2 regions of the Rubrivivax sp. JA1026 genome follow, and region 1 is predicted to be linked to the other one. Evidence: predicted binding sites of a transcription regulator. Region 1 holds the regulator's gene; the other holds the start of a gene.

Region 1 (7,232 bases):
GGGCAAGAAGGTCGAGGTCGTCGAGTTCTTCTGGTACGAGTGCGGCCACTGCTTCAACTTCGAGCCGCTGCTGGAGACCTGGAGCAAGCGCCTGCCGGCCGACGTCGTGTTCCGCCGCGTGCCGGTGGGCTTCACCGCGCGCCACCAGATCGCCCAGAAGATCTTCTACGCGCTCGAGGAGATGGGTCAGGTCGGCGCGGTGCACCGCAAGGTGTTCAACGCGATCCACGTGCAGGGCAAGCGCCTGCTGTCGGAGTCGGACATCATCGACTTCATGGTCGCCAACGGCCTCGACGGCAAGCGCTTCGGCGACGCCTTCCGCTCGTTCAGCGTGGCGACCAAGGCCAGCCGCGCCAAGCAGCTCGCCGACGCCTACAAGATCGACGGCGTGCCGGCGATGGGCATCCAGGGCCGGTACTACACTTCCGGCGCCCTGGCCGGCGGCCACGAGCGTGCGCTCGCGGTGGCCGACTTCCTGATCGCCCGCTCCCGCCAGGGCGCCTGAGCCCGGGCCCGCGCCGGGTCTTGATCCGGCGCATCGGCCTCGCAACGCGGGGCCCGCGAACCCTGTTCGACGGCACGAACTTGTGGCTAGAATGCTTGCAAGTTTCGTGCCGAAAATGACGCTCCGTTTCGCCCTCCTCCGCCGTGCCGCACCGCTGGTGCTGGCGCTGCTGTGCGCCGCCGCGGCCGCCGAGCGCGCCGACCGCGAGCGCCAGATGGTCGTCGAGGCCGACCGGCCGGGCTCGGTCGACCTGCAGCGCCAGCTCGTCGAGTTCAACGGCAACGTCGTCATCACCCAGGGCACGATGGTCATCCGCGCCGACCGCGTCGAGCTGCGCGAGACGGCCGACGGCTACCGCGCCGCCACCGCCATCGGCAGCGCCGGCCGCCCGGCGAGCTACCGCCAGAAGCGTGACGGCGTCGACGAGGTCGTCGAGGGCGTGGCCGACCGCATCGAGTACGACGGCCGCGCCGACACGCTGCGTTTCATCGGCAACGGCGCGGTGCGCCGGCTGCGCGGCGCGGTCGTCGCCGACGAGATCACCGGCTCGCAGATCGTCTGGGACAACACCGCCGAGACCTTCAGCGTCGCCGGCGGCGAGACGACCCGTGCCAACCCGAGCGGTCGCGTGCGCGCGGTGCTGAGCCCGCGCAGCGACAAGGCGGCCACGCCGCCGGCCGCGCCGGCCTCGGCCGCGCCGCTGGCGCCGGCGCGCTCGCTCGGGGGCCAGCGCTGATGGAAACCGCCGTCGCGGGCAGCCGGCTCGAAGCCGAGAACCTGCAGAAGAGCTACGGCCAGCGGCGCGTCGTCAAGGACGTGCACCTGTCGGTGGCCGCCGGCGAGGTCGTCGGCCTGCTCGGCCCCAACGGCGCCGGCAAGACCACCACCTTCTACATGGTCGTCGGCCTGGTGCGTGCCGACGCCGGCCAGATCCGCATCGACGGCCGCCCGGTCGAGCGCCTGCCGATCCACCAGCGATCGCGCCTGGGGCTGTCGTACCTGCCGCAGGAAGCGTCGATCTTCCGCAAGCTGACCGTCGAGGAGAACATCCGCGCCGTGCTCGAGCTGCAGCAGGGCCCGGACGGCCGGCCGCTGAAGCCGGCGCAGATCCAGGAGCTGCTGGACAAGCTGCTGCACGACCTGTCGATCGAGAAGCTGCGCGACTCGCCGGCGCCGGCGCTGTCCGGCGGCGAGCGCCGCCGCGTCGAGATCGCCCGGTCGCTGGCCACGCAGCCGCGTTTCATCCTGCTCGACGAGCCCTTTGCCGGCGTCGACCCGATCGCCGTCATCGAGATCCAGCGCATCATCGCCTTCCTCAAGTCGCGCGGCATCGGGGTGCTGATCACCGACCACAACGTGCGCGAGACGCTGGGCATCTGCGACCGCGCCTACATCATCAGCGAAGGCAGCGTGCTCACCGAAGGCACGCCGCAGGCGATCGTCGAGAACGCCGAGGTGCGCAAGGTCTACCTCGGCGAGCATTTCAAGATGTGACGCGCGGCCGATGAAGCCCTCCCTCCAAGTCCGCCTGTCGCAGCATCTGGCGCTGACGCCGCAGCTGCAGCAGTCGATCCGGCTGCTGCAGCTGTCGACGCTGGAGCTGCACCAGGAAGTCGAGCAGATGCTCGAGCAGAACCCGTTCCTGGAGATGGACGAGGACGCGGCGACACCGTTCGACCCGCCGGCCGAACGTGCCACCGTCGACCGCGTCGCCGAGCGTGACGACGGCGACGGTGCCGCCGAGCCGGCACCGGCCGAGGTCGACGCCGCCGAGTTCGGCACCACCGAACGCGAGGACTGGGAGAACGGCACCGAGCGCGACGACTTCGACGGCATCCGCGAGACCCCGGCCGCGGCCGCGCCCGAAAGCGACGACGACCTCGACCCGCAGGAGCGCCGCGCCGGCGCCGGCACGCTGCAGGACCACCTGCGGCGCCAGATCGCCGGCATGCGGCTGTCGGCCGAGGACGCTGCGGCACTGCACGTGCTGATCGAGTCGCTGGACGACGACGGCTACCTCGCCGACCCGCTGGAGGACATCGCCGCGCGCCTGGCCGACATGCTGGACCTGGACGACGAGGAGCAGCGCGAGGCCCTGGCCGACCGCCTGCAGTGCGCGCTGCGCTGGCTGCAGAGCCTGGAGCCGACCGGCGTCGGCGCACGTTCGCTGTCCGAGTGCCTGGTGCTGCAACTGCGCACGACGCCGCGCTGCGAGGCGCGCGAGGTCGCGATCCGCATCTGCGAGCACTCGCTGGAGCTGCTGGCCCGGCGCGACGTGAAGAAGCTGACCGCCGCCACCGGCGCCGGCGAGGACCTGCTGCGCCAAGCGCAGGCACTGATCGTCGCCTGCGAGCCCAAGCCGGGGCGGCCGTTCGCGCCGGCCGAGTCGAACATCATCGTGCCCGACGTCATCGTCCAGAAGTCGGGGCGCGGCTTCAAGGTGCTGCTGAACCCGGACGTGATGCCCAAGCTGCGCATCAACGACCTCTACGCCCAGGCGATCCGCGGCCAGCGCAACGGCGCCGGCGGGCTGTCGTCGCGGCTGCAGGAGGCGCGCTGGTTCATGAAGAACATCCAGCAGCGTTTCGACACCATCCTGCGTGTGTCCAAGGCCATCGTCGAGCGCCAGAAGGGTTTCTTCACGCACGGCGCGATCGCGATGAAGCCGCTGGTGCTGCGCGAGATCGCCGACGAGCTGGGCCTGCACGAGAGCACGATCTCGCGCGTGACGACGGCCAAGTACATGGCCACGCCGCAGGGCACCTTCGAGCTGAAGTACTTCTTCGGCAGCTCGCTGAACACCGAGGCCGGCGGCAACGCGTCGAGCACCGCGGTGAGGGCGCTGATCCAGCAGCTCGTCTCGGCCGAGGACGCCAGCAAGCCGCTGTCGGACAGCCAGCTGTCGCAGATGCTCGAGGAGCAGGGCATCCAGGTCGCGCGCCGCACCGTCGCCAAGTACCGCGAGGCGCTGAAGATCGCGCCGGCCTCGCTGCGCCGGGCGATCTGACGCGACCACAGCCCGGGGTCAGGTCCCGCAGGACCTGACCCCGTCCTCCGCCGCGACGCGCCGCCGCCGCAGCTGAGGCAGCCCGGGCAGCCCGGGGTCAGGTCTCGCGAGACCTGACCCCGTCCTCCGCGTCCTCCGCCACAACGCGCCGCCGCCGCCGCCGCAGCTGGACTACAGTCCAGCGCTTTCGTCCGTCGCGCCGCCGTCATGACCGTCTCCCTGTTCCTTCCCTGCGCCGGTGGCGTCGAGCCGCTGCTGGCCGACGAGGCCGCCCGCATCACCGGCTGCCGCACCGAGGCCGTGCGCGGCGGCGTCTTCGTCGACGGCGACGCCCGCGCCGCGATGGCGCTGAACCTGGAGAGCCGGCTCGCCCAGCGTGTGCTGTGGCCGCTGATCGACGGCCCCTACCGCGACGAGCACGAGCTCTACGAACTCGCGCGCCGCGTGCGCTGGGACGACTGGATCACGCCGCGCCAGACGCTGCGTGTCGACGTCGCGGCGCAGCGTTCGCCGCTGAAGAGCCTGAACTTCGCGACGCTGCGCGTGAAGGACGCCGTCTGCGACCAGCTGCGCGAAACGAGCGGCGAACGCCCCAGCGTCGACACCCGCCACCCCGACCTGTCGCTGCAGCTGTACGTCGGCCCCGAGCACGCGACGCTGTACGCCGACACCTCGGGCGAGGCGCTGTTCAAGCGCGGCTGGCGCGACGAACGCGCCGGTGGCGTCAAGGGCGAGGCGCCGCTGAAGGAGACGCTGGCCGCGGCGATGCTGGCCGCCGCCGGCTGGCAGGGCCGCGAGGAGGACGGCGCGCTGCTCGACCCCTGCTGCGGCGCCGGCACGATCGCCATCGAGGCCGCGCAGATCGCCTGCGGCATCGCCCCGGGCATCAAGCGCCGTTTCGCCTTCGAGCGCCTGCTGCCCTTCCGCGACCAGCTCGGTGCCTGGCGCGAGCTGCAGCAGGCCGCGCGCGAACGTGTGCACGCGCCTGCGGTCGAGGTCTTCGCCGGCGACGTGAGCTTTCGCATGACCGACTTCGCGGCGCGCAATGCCGCCAACGCCGGCGTCGGCCAGGCCATCGCCTTCAAGACTGCCGACGCGCTGCAGCGCCCGGCGCCGGCCGAACGCGGCACGCTGATGCTCAACCCGCCGTACGGCGAGCGCATCGCGCCCAAGGGCAGCGGCAGCGCCCGCGGCGACGCGCCCGGCGGCGCGCGTGAAGGCTTCGACGGCGGCGGCTCGTCGGCCGAGTTCTTCGGCGCGCTGGCCGCGCACTGGAAACGCCGCTACGCCGGCTGGACGGCCTGGGTGCTGAGCCCGGAGATGAAGCTGCCGTCGCTGATGCGGCTGAAGGAGAGCCGGCGCGTGCCGATGTGGAACGGGCCCATCGAATGCCGGCTGTTCCGCTTCGACATGGTTGCCGGGTCCAACAAGGAGGCCGCATGAAGCGTCTGCACATCGACTTCGTCAGCGACGTCGTCTGCCCCTGGTGCGCCGTCGGCCTGGCGTCGCTGGAGCGGGCGCTCGAGAACCTGGCCGGCGAGATCGAGGCCGAGATCGAGGTTCGCCCGTTCGAGCTGAACCCCGACATGGCGCCCGAAGGCGAGGCCATCGACGAACATCTTCAGCGCAAGTACGGCGGCGCGCCCGAGCAGTTCGCCGCCGTGCGGCGCACGCTGGCCGAACGCGGCGCGGCGGTCGGCTTCGCCTTCGGCGAGCGCACGCGCATCTGGAACACCTTCGACGCCCACCGGCTGCTGCACTGGGCCGGTCTCGAAGGCCGGGCGCTGGACCTCAAGCGGGCGCTGCTCGCCGCCTACCACGGCGAAGGCCGCAACCCGAGCGACCCCGAGGTGCTGGCCCAGGTCGCGGCCGGCGTCGGGCTGAACGAGGCCCGCGCCCGCGAGGTGCTCGAACGCGGCGAGTTCGCCGACGCCGTGCGCGCCGAGGAGCAGCGCTGGCTGGCGCTGGGCATCCGCTCGGTGCCCGGCGTCGTCGTCGACGAACGCCACCTGATCTCCGGCGGCCAGCCGCCCGAGGTCTTCGAGCAGGCGCTGCGCGAGATCGCCGCCGGCCGCTGAACGGCCGGCCCGGCCGCGGCGACACCTCGCCGCGCGCCGGCGCACCGACTGCGGGCTGGGGGGTGCCCCGGGCTTCGCTGACACAGCGCAAGCGGCGGGCCGCGGTGCGGCCGAGCATGGCCTCGACGGGCCCCGCGGCGCAGTCGTCCGGCCGCCGGGCGACCGTTGTCCGCACCAGGAGATCGATCATGGCCACCCGTTTGGACCTGCTGGGCTCCGTGCCCGCACCCAACCGCACCGACCTGTTCCGGCCGCGCCCGCCGCTGCCGTTCGCCCGCCCGACGATCATCACCTTCGACGACGTGCCCGACGGCACCGTCATCGACGAGCAGTACGCCGCCAAGGGCGTGCACTTCGCGTCGATCAGCACCAGCCCGCCGCGGCGCTGGAGCAGCTACGCACGCTCGGCCTGGGGCATCGAGAGCGCGCCCAACGGCGTGTCGGTGGTCGCGCCGCCGCAGCTGAGCCTGTTCGACGCGCGCCAGGGCGGCATCGAGGCGCGTTTCGACAAGCCGCAGCAATGGGTGTCGATCGACGCCCAGCCGGTGCTGCCGCCCGAGTACTTCGGCAACCCGACGGCGCGGCCCTTCATTGAGGCCTACGACGCCGGCAACCGGCTGCTCGAGCGCACGCGCTACCCGCTGAACCCCGGCGACCCGGCCTGGGGCAGCTGGCAGGTGCTGATGGTGTCGGCCGGCAGCGCGGTCATCACCCGGGTCGTCATCTCCAGCGCCTGGGATGGCGGCGTCGCGGTCTACGGCCTGTTCGACCGGCTGGCTTTCGGCACTGAACGGTCGCTGCTGCCGTTCTCACTGGGCGGCTGAACCGCTGGCGATCGGCGGCAGGCGGTCGAACCAAGGCGCATCGGCCTCGAGCTCGGCCGCCAGCTGCAGCAGCGTCACCTCGTCGCCCTGGCGGCCCACGGCCTGCACGCCCAGCGGAAGACCCTCGGGCGTGCGGTGCAGCGGCAGGCTCATCGCCGGCACGCCGGCCAGGTTGGCGAGCTGCGTGAACGGGTACGGCGCCAGGTTCTGCACGAACAGGCGCTGCACACGCGTGTCGAGCGCGCCCCAGCGCGCCAGCGGCGCGAGCAGCCCGCTGGCCAGCAGCAGGTCGGTCAACCGGGCCTCGGCCGGCGACGGCTCCAGCGCGCCGAGCGGCAGCGCCGGCCGTGCGGTCGTCGGCGTCAGCCAGACGTCGTGGGCGGTGAAGAAGGCCCCCAGCGTGCGCGCGAACCCGTTCCAGCGCGCCAGGCCGGCGGTCAGCGCCGCGCCGCCCAGGCGCTGGCCGTAGGCGGCCATCACCCGCGTCAGCGGCTCGAACTCGGTGTCGCGCGCGCCCAGCGCACGCGCCTGGGCCATCACCGCCGGCACCTGGGCCGCGTAGAGCTGCAGATAACAGGCCGCGACCGCATGGCCGTCGACGGGCGGCGCGGCTTCCTCGACGTGGTGGCCCAGGGCTTCGAGCCGGCGCGCCGCGGCCTGCACCGCCGCCGCGGCCTCGGCGTCGACCGCGGTGCCCAGCGGCGAGGCCGTCGAGAACGCCACACGCAGCCGCGCCGGCGGCCGGCGCAGCGCGGCGACGAAGGGCTCGGCCGGCGCGGCGCCGGTGAACGGGTCGCCGGGCTCGGGGCCGCAGAGGA
Region 2 (7,232 bases), on a different contig from region 1:
GATGCCGGCATCACGATGGACACGGTGTTCGGCGACGGCCGCCAGAACGCCGGCGGCGGGCTGTTCGGCAAGCTGCTGTCGGCGGGCAAGCGCCTGGTCACCGGCGAGTCGCTGTTCACCACCGTCTACACCAACCAGGGCGCCGGCAAGCAGCGGGTGGCGTTCGCCGCGCCCTACCCGGGCAAGATCCTGCCGATGGACCTGTCCAAGATGGGCGGCACGCTGATCTGCCAGAAGGACGCCTTCCTCTGCGCCGCGCGCGGCGTGTCGCTGGGCATCGCGCTGCAGCAGAAGCTGTCGACCGGCTTCTTCGGCGGCGAGGGCTTCATCATGCAGCGCCTGGACGGTGACGGCCTGGCCTTCGTGCACGCCGGCGGCACCGTGGTTCGCCGCGAGCTGCAGGCCGGCCAGACGCTGCTCGTCGACACCGGCTGCGTCGTCGCCTACACGCCGGGCGTGGACTTCGAGATCCAGTACGTCGGCAAGATCAAGACCGCGCTGTTCGGCGGCGAAGGCCTGTTCCTGGCCAAGATGACCGGCCCGGGCACGGTCTGGCTGCAGAGCCTGCCGTTCTCGCGCCTGGCCTCGCGCATCTTCGCCGCGGCGCCCCAGCGCGGCGGCTCGCGCGAGGAAGGCTCGGTGCTGCCGTTCGCCGCCGCCGGCGGCGTGCTCGGCGGCATCTTCGGCGGCGACGAGGAGTAAACGCCGTGCAGCCGCGCCCGTCCACCGACTCCCGGGCCGCCCGATGACGCGGCTGCTCGACGCCTTCTGGCGGGCGGCAGCCTACTGCCTGCATCCGCGCGTCATCCTCTGGTCGCTGCTGCCGCTGCTGATCGCCGGCGGCGCCGCCGGGTTCGCCGGCTGGGCGTTCTGGGAGCCGGCGGTCGACGCGGTGCGTGCGACGCTGGAGCAGTGGGCACTGGTGTCGGCGGCGCTGAGCTGGCTGGACTCGATGGGCGGCCAGGGCCTGCATGCGCTGGTGGCGCCGCTGGTCGTCGTCGCGCTGGCGGTGCCGGCGCTGATCGTCGTCACGCTGCTGCTGGTGGCACTGCTGGTGACGCCGGCGATCGTCGACCTGGTCGCGGCGCGGCGTTTCCCGGCGCTGGAGCGCCGCCGCGGCGGGCGCTGGTGGCAGGGGCTGGGCTGGTCGCTGTGGGCGACGCTGGTCGCCGTCGTCGCGCTGCTGGCGAGCCTGCCGCTGTGGCTGCTGCCGCCGCTGGCGCTGGTGCTGCCGCCGCTGATCTGGGGCTGGCTGACCTACCGCGTCTACACCTTCGACGTGCTGGCCGCGCACGCCGACGCCGACGAGCGCCGCCGCATCATGGCCGGGCAGCGCTGGCCGCTGCTGGCCATCGGCGTCGTCTGCGGCTACCTCGGCGCGGCGCCAACGCTGCTGTGGGCGGTCAGCGCCGCGACGCTGATCCTGGCGCCGGTGCTGATCGTCGCCTCGGTCTGGCTGTACACGCTGGTGTTCGCGTTCGCATCGGCCTGGTTCGCGCACTTCGCGCTCGACGCGCTGGACCGGCTGCGGCGCGAGTCCGCCGCCCTCGACCTGCCGGTGGCCGAGCCGCCGGTGCCCGTCAACCCCGCCCCGCTGCCACCGCCATGAACATCGGCACCGTCATCATCGGCGACGAGATCCTCTCGGGAAAACGCCGCGACCAGCACCTGGCCAGGCTGATCGAGATGCTGGCCGCACGCGGCCTGGCGCTCGCCTGGGCGCGCTACGTCGGCGACGACCGCGCGCGCATCAGCGAGACGCTGGCCCAGGCTTTCGCCAGCGGCGACCTGGTGTTCTCGTTCGGCGGCATCGGCGCGACGCCCGACGACCACACGCGCCAGGCCGCCGCCGACGCGCTCGGCGTGCCGCTGTCGCTGCACCCCGACGCGCGCGACCTGATCCTCGCGCGCATCCGCGAGATGGCCGCCGAGCAGGGTGAGCCCTACGAGCCCGACCGCCCCGACAACGCCCGCCGGCTGAACATGGGCGTGTTCCCGGCCGGTGCGGCGATCATTCCCAATCCGTACAACAAGATTCCCGGCTTCTCGGTCGGCCACGTGCACTTCGTGCCCGGCTTCCCGGTGATGGCCTGGCCGATGGTCGAGTCGGTGCTCGACGGGCGTTATGCCCATCTGCACCAGGATGTGGCGCTGCGCGAGCGTTCGGTGCTCGTCTTCGGGTCGATGGAGTCGACGCTGACGCCGCTGATGGAAGAGATCGAGACCCGCTTCGCGCCGGTCAAGGTCTTCAGCCTGCCGAGCGTCGACCACCCTCTGCACGGGCGCCACATCGAGCTGGGCGTCAAGGGCCGCGGCGAGATCGTCGACGCCGCCTTCGAGGCCCTGCGCGCCGGCGCCGTGGCCCATGGTGCACGCCTTGGCGACGAAATGGTGCGTTGATGCACCAAGGTGTGCACCTTGGTGGTGCGCTCGGCGATTCCGTGGCGGTGCACCGTCGGTGACCCCGTCGTGGCGCGCCCCTCGGCCTGCTTCAGGCCTGCGCCGGCCCCCTGGTGGCTGGCACACCTTCTGCTACATTGGTGCGCGCCTTTCGGGGTAAGTACCGAGAGGTCGCCCCGATCAGACCAAACCCTTTCCACGAGCCCCCGCTAGGAGATCTGAATGGCAAAGACCGTTGCCGACGTGATGAAGCTGGTGAAGGAGAACGAAGTCAAGTTCGTCGACTTCCGCTTCACCGACACCCGCGGCAAGGAACAGCACGTCTCGGTGCCCGTTTCCGCTTTCGACGAAGACAAGTTCACCGCCGGTCATGCCTTCGACGGCTCCTCGATCGCCGGCTGGAAGGGCATCGAAGCGTCCGACATGCTGCTGATGCCCGATCCCAGCAGCGCCAACATCGACCCGTTCTACGAAGAGCCGACGCTGATCCTGACCTGCGACGTGCTCGAGCCGGGTGACGGCAAGCCCTACGACCGCGACCCGCGTTCGCTGGCCAAGCGTGCCGAGGCCTACCTGAAGAGCAGCGGCCTGGGCGACACCGCCTTCTTCGGTCCGGAACCCGAGTTCTTCATCTTCGACCAGGTCCACTGGCACGTCGGCATGGACGGCAGCCACGTGAAGATCACGTCGGAAGAAGCCCCGTGGTCGACGAGCAAGGAGCTCGACGGCGGCAACATGGGTCACCGTCCGGCGGTCAAGGGCGGCTACTTCCCGGTGCCCCCGGTCGACAGCTTCCAGGACATGCGCTCGGAGATGTGCCTGATCCTCGAGTCGCTGGGCATCCCGGTCGAAGTCCACCACCACGAAGTGGCGGCCCCGGGCCAGAACGAGATCGGCACCAAGTTCAGCACGCTCGTCGAGCGCGCCGACTGGCTGCAGCTGCAGAAGTACGTGATCCACAACGTCGCGCACGCCTACGGCAAGACCGCGACCTTCATGCCCAAGCCCGTCGTCGGTGACAACGGCTCCGGCATGCACGTGCACCAGTCGGTCTGGAAGGACGGCAAGAACCTGTTCGCCGGCGACGGCTACGGCGGCCTGTCCGAGTTCGCGCTGTACTACATCGGCGGCATCATCAAGCATGCCCGTGCGCTGAACGCGATCACGAACCCGGGCACCAACAGCTACGAGCGTCTGGTGCCGGGCTTCGAAGCGCCGGTCAAGCTGGCCTACTCGGCCCGCAACCGCTCGGCCTCGATCCGCATCCCGTTCGTCAGCAACCCGAAGGGCCGCCGCATCGAAGCGCGTTTCCCGGATCCGCTGATGAACCCGTACCTGGGCTTCGCCGCGCTGCTGATGGCCGGCCTGGACGGCGTCGAGAACAAGATCCACCCGGGCGAAGCCGCCACCAAGGATCTGTACCACCTGCCGCCGGAAGAGGACGCGAAGATCCCGACCGTCTGCCACAGCCTCGACCAGGCCCTCGAGTACCTCGACAAGGACCGCGCCTTCCTGACCAAGGGCGGCGTGTTCACCGATTCGTACATCGACGCCTACATCGACCTGAAGATGCAGGAAGTCACGCGCTTCCGCATGACGACCCATCCGGTCGAGTTCGACATGTACTACAGCATCTAAAGTCCGGCGGCGCTCGCGCGTCACGGTCTGCGGAAGGGACGGCTTGCCGTCCCTTCTTCGTTTGGGCGCGCCACAATCCATCGCACGGAGGTAATGCCCATGTTCCGTCGGCCAGGTGCCGGCCTCGCGCTGCTGCTGACGTCGGCGGCCGCGTTCGCGCAAGGCGACAGCGGCCCCGTCTACCGCTGCCCCGGCAATCCCGAGAGCTACACCAACATGCTGACGCCGCAGCAGGCCAAGGACCGTGGCTGCCGCACGATCGACGGCTCGCCGATCACGATCGTGCAGACCCGCCGGCCCGCGCCCGCGGCGGCGGCGTCCACCGCCCGGCCGGCCGACAGCCGCGTCGACCCCGCCGAGCAGCGCGCCCGCGACAGCGACGCGCGCCGCATCCTGCAGGAGGAACTGCAGCGCGAGGAGCAGCGCCTGGCCGAGCTGCGCAAGGAATACAACGACGGCCAGCCCGAGCGCCGCGGCGACGAGCGCAACTACCAGAAGTACCTGGACCGCACCGCTTCGCTGAAGGCCCAGATCGAGCGCAAGGAAGAAGACCTCGCGGCGATCCGGCGCGAGCTCAACAAGGTCTCGCTGCCGTGAGCGGCGAGCACGAGGCGCTCGAAGGCTTCGATGCCTTCGACTACCTGGCGACGATGGTCGGCATCGGCGCGGCCGACGGCCGCTGCCTGTTCGTCAACTCGACGCTGGAGAACCTGATCGGCCAGTCGCGGCGCACGCTGCGCCGCGGCAGCGTCTTCGACTGGCTCGTCGACCCGACGCGGCTGCGCGAGACGCTGGAGTCGGTGGTGCGCGGCGAGGTCTCCTGCGGCCGCTTCGACGCCGTGCTCAAGCGTCCGGCCTCGCTGGGGCCGGCGGCCGAGCTGCCGGTGCACGTCATCGTCGGCCAGATGGACCATGCCGAGCGCGTGCTGATCGAGCTGATCGAGGTCGAGCAGCAGACCCGGCTGGACCGCGAGGAGCGTGCCCACGGGCTGGCGCAGGCCAACAAGGAACTGGTGCGCAACCTGGCGCACGAGATCAAGAACCCGCTGGGCGGCATCCGCGGCGCGGCGCAGCTGCTGGCGATGGACGTGCAGTCCAGGGAGCTGACCGAGTACACCCAGGTCATCATCCACGAGGCCGACCGGCTGCAGGCGCTCGTCGACCGGCTGCTCGCGCCGCACCGCCGGCCGCACGTCGTCGGCGACGTCAACATCCACGAGATCTGCGAGCGCGTGCGCTCGCTGGTGATGGCCGAGTACCCCCGCGGGCTGACCGTCGAGCGCGACTACGACACCTCGATCCCCGAGTTCCGCGGCGACCGCGAGCAGCTGATCCAGGCGGTGCTGAACATCGCCCACAACGCGACGCAGGCGCTGGCCGAGCGCATCGCCGCCGGCGACGCCGAGATCGTGCTGCGCACCCGCGTCGCGCGCCAGGTCACCTTCGGGCGCAAGCGCTTCCGGCTGGCACTCGAATTGCATATCCAGGACAACGGGCCGGGCGTGCCCGAGGACATCCGCGATCGCATCTTCCACCCGCTGGTGTCGGGACGCGAGAACGGCTCCGGCCTCGGGCTGACGCTGGCGCAGACCTTCGTGCAGCAGCATCAGGGCACGATCGAATGCGACAGCGTTCCGGGCCGGACCGTGTTCAAGCTGCTGATTCCTCTGCCCTGAGTCCGACTCGATGATCCTTGCCCGTCTCACGCATGTCACGTGGTCAAGCTGCCGCCGCGGATCCGGCTCCGCCGGTCCGCTGGCGGCGCCCCCCCTCGGGGGGGGGGCGCCGAAGGCGCTACGGGGGGGTCTATGAAACCGATCTGGATCGTGGACGACGACCAGTCGATCCGCTTCGTGCTGGAGAAGGCGCTGGTGCGCGAGCAGTTCGCCGTGCGCAGCTTCTGCGGCGCACGCGACGTGCTCGCCGCGCTCGACGACGACGAGCCGCAGGTCCTGGTCAGCGACATCCGCATGCCCGGCGGCTCGGGCATCGACCTGCTGTCCAAGGTGAAGGCGCGGCTGCCCGGGCTGCCGGTCATCATCATGACCGCCTACTCCGACCTGGACAGCGCCGTCTCGGCCTTCCAGGGCGGCGCCTTCGAGTACCTGCCCAAGCCCTTCGACCTGACCAAGGCCGTCGAGCTGATCCGCCGCGCCGTCGACGAGAGCCTGCGCGACGAGGTCCGCGAGACGGTGGACAAGGCCGTGCCCGAGATGCTGGGCCAGGCGCCGGCGATGCAGGACGTGTTCCGCGCCATCGGCCGGCTCAGCCAGAGCAACGTCACGGTGCTGATCACCGGCGAGAGCGGCTCGGGCAAGGAGCTGGTGGCGCGCGCGCTGCACAAGCACAGCCCGCGCGGCCAGGGTCCGTTCGTCGCGATCAACACCGCGGCCATCCCCAAGGACCTGCTGGAAAGCGAGCTCTTCGGCCACGAACGCGGCGCCTTCACCGGCGCGCAGACCATGCGCCGCGGCCGCTTCGAGCAGGCCGACGGCGGCACGCTGTTCCTCGACGAGATCGGCGACATGCCGTTCGACCTGCAGACGCGGCTCTTGCGCGTGCTGTCGGACGGCCAGTTCTACCGCGTCGGCGGCCACCAGCCGCTGAAGACCAACGTGCGCGTGATCGCCGCGACGCACCAGAACCTCGAGCAGCGCGTCAAGGACGGCGTCTTCCGCGAAGACCTCTACCACCGCCTGAACGTCATCCGGCTGCGCCTGCCGGCGCTGCGCGAGCGCCGCGAGGACATCCCGATGCTCACCCGCTTCTTCCTGCAGAAGAGCGCGCGTGAACTCGGCGTCGAGGCCAAGCGCATCACCGACTCGGCGGTGGCGCGGCTGCAGGGGTTCGACTTCCCCGGCAACGTGCGCCAGCTCGAGAACGTCTGCCACTGGCTGACGGTGATGGCGCCGGCGCAGGTCGTCGAGGCCAAGGACCTGCCGCCGGAGCTGCTGGCCGGCCCCGATCTGCGGTCCGCGGTGGTGGCGGCGGTGGCTCCTGACGGGGCCGTGCCGGCGGCACCGGTGCCCACGGCCGCGCCGCCGGTCGTCGAGGCCACGACGCCGGGCTGGCTGGCCGACCTGGAGCGCGAGGCGCGCCGCCGGCTCGAGTCCGGCGAACCCGAGGTCTGGGACGTGCTGACGCGCCAGTTCGAGGGCCGGCTGATCCAGACCGCGCTGGACCTCACGCGCGGC

What was found. The regulator sigma-54, encoded in region 1, starts transcription at its own class of promoters, with help from an activator protein. The targets are predictions, from matches to a motif close to TGGCANGNAANCTGCTTT.
Region 2: glnA (type I glutamate--ammonia ligase) is a predicted target of sigma-54. The motif match lies at 2,519-2,536, and genes of this name have one in related genera.

Annotation. Positions count from the first base shown of each region.
Region 1 is NZ_JAALCQ010000007.1:191,634-198,865, forward strand. It holds gene G5B56_RS13480 (thiol:disulfide interchange protein DsbA/DsbL) at 1-505, shown strand, start outside; gene lptA (lipopolysaccharide transport periplasmic protein LptA) at 621-1,241, shown strand; gene lptB (LPS export ABC transporter ATP-binding protein) at 1,241-1,999, shown strand; gene G5B56_RS13495 (RNA polymerase factor sigma-54) at 2,010-3,512, shown strand; gene G5B56_RS13500 (class I SAM-dependent RNA methyltransferase) at 3,720-4,955, shown strand; gene G5B56_RS13505 (DsbA family oxidoreductase) at 4,952-5,590, shown strand; gene G5B56_RS13510 (hypothetical protein) at 5,779-6,414, shown strand; gene G5B56_RS13515 (amidase) at 6,400-7,232, opposite strand, start outside.
Region 2 is NZ_JAALCQ010000003.1:186,163-193,394, reverse strand. It holds gene G5B56_RS07360 (TIGR00266 family protein) at 1-702, shown strand, start outside; gene G5B56_RS07355 (EI24 domain-containing protein) at 746-1,609, shown strand; gene G5B56_RS07350 (molybdopterin-binding protein) at 1,606-2,400, shown strand; gene glnA (type I glutamate--ammonia ligase) at 2,623-4,038, shown strand; gene G5B56_RS07340 (hypothetical protein) at 4,138-4,635, shown strand; gene glnL (nitrogen regulation protein NR(II)) at 4,689-5,714, shown strand; gene ntrC (nitrogen regulation protein NR(I)) at 5,847-7,232, shown strand, end outside.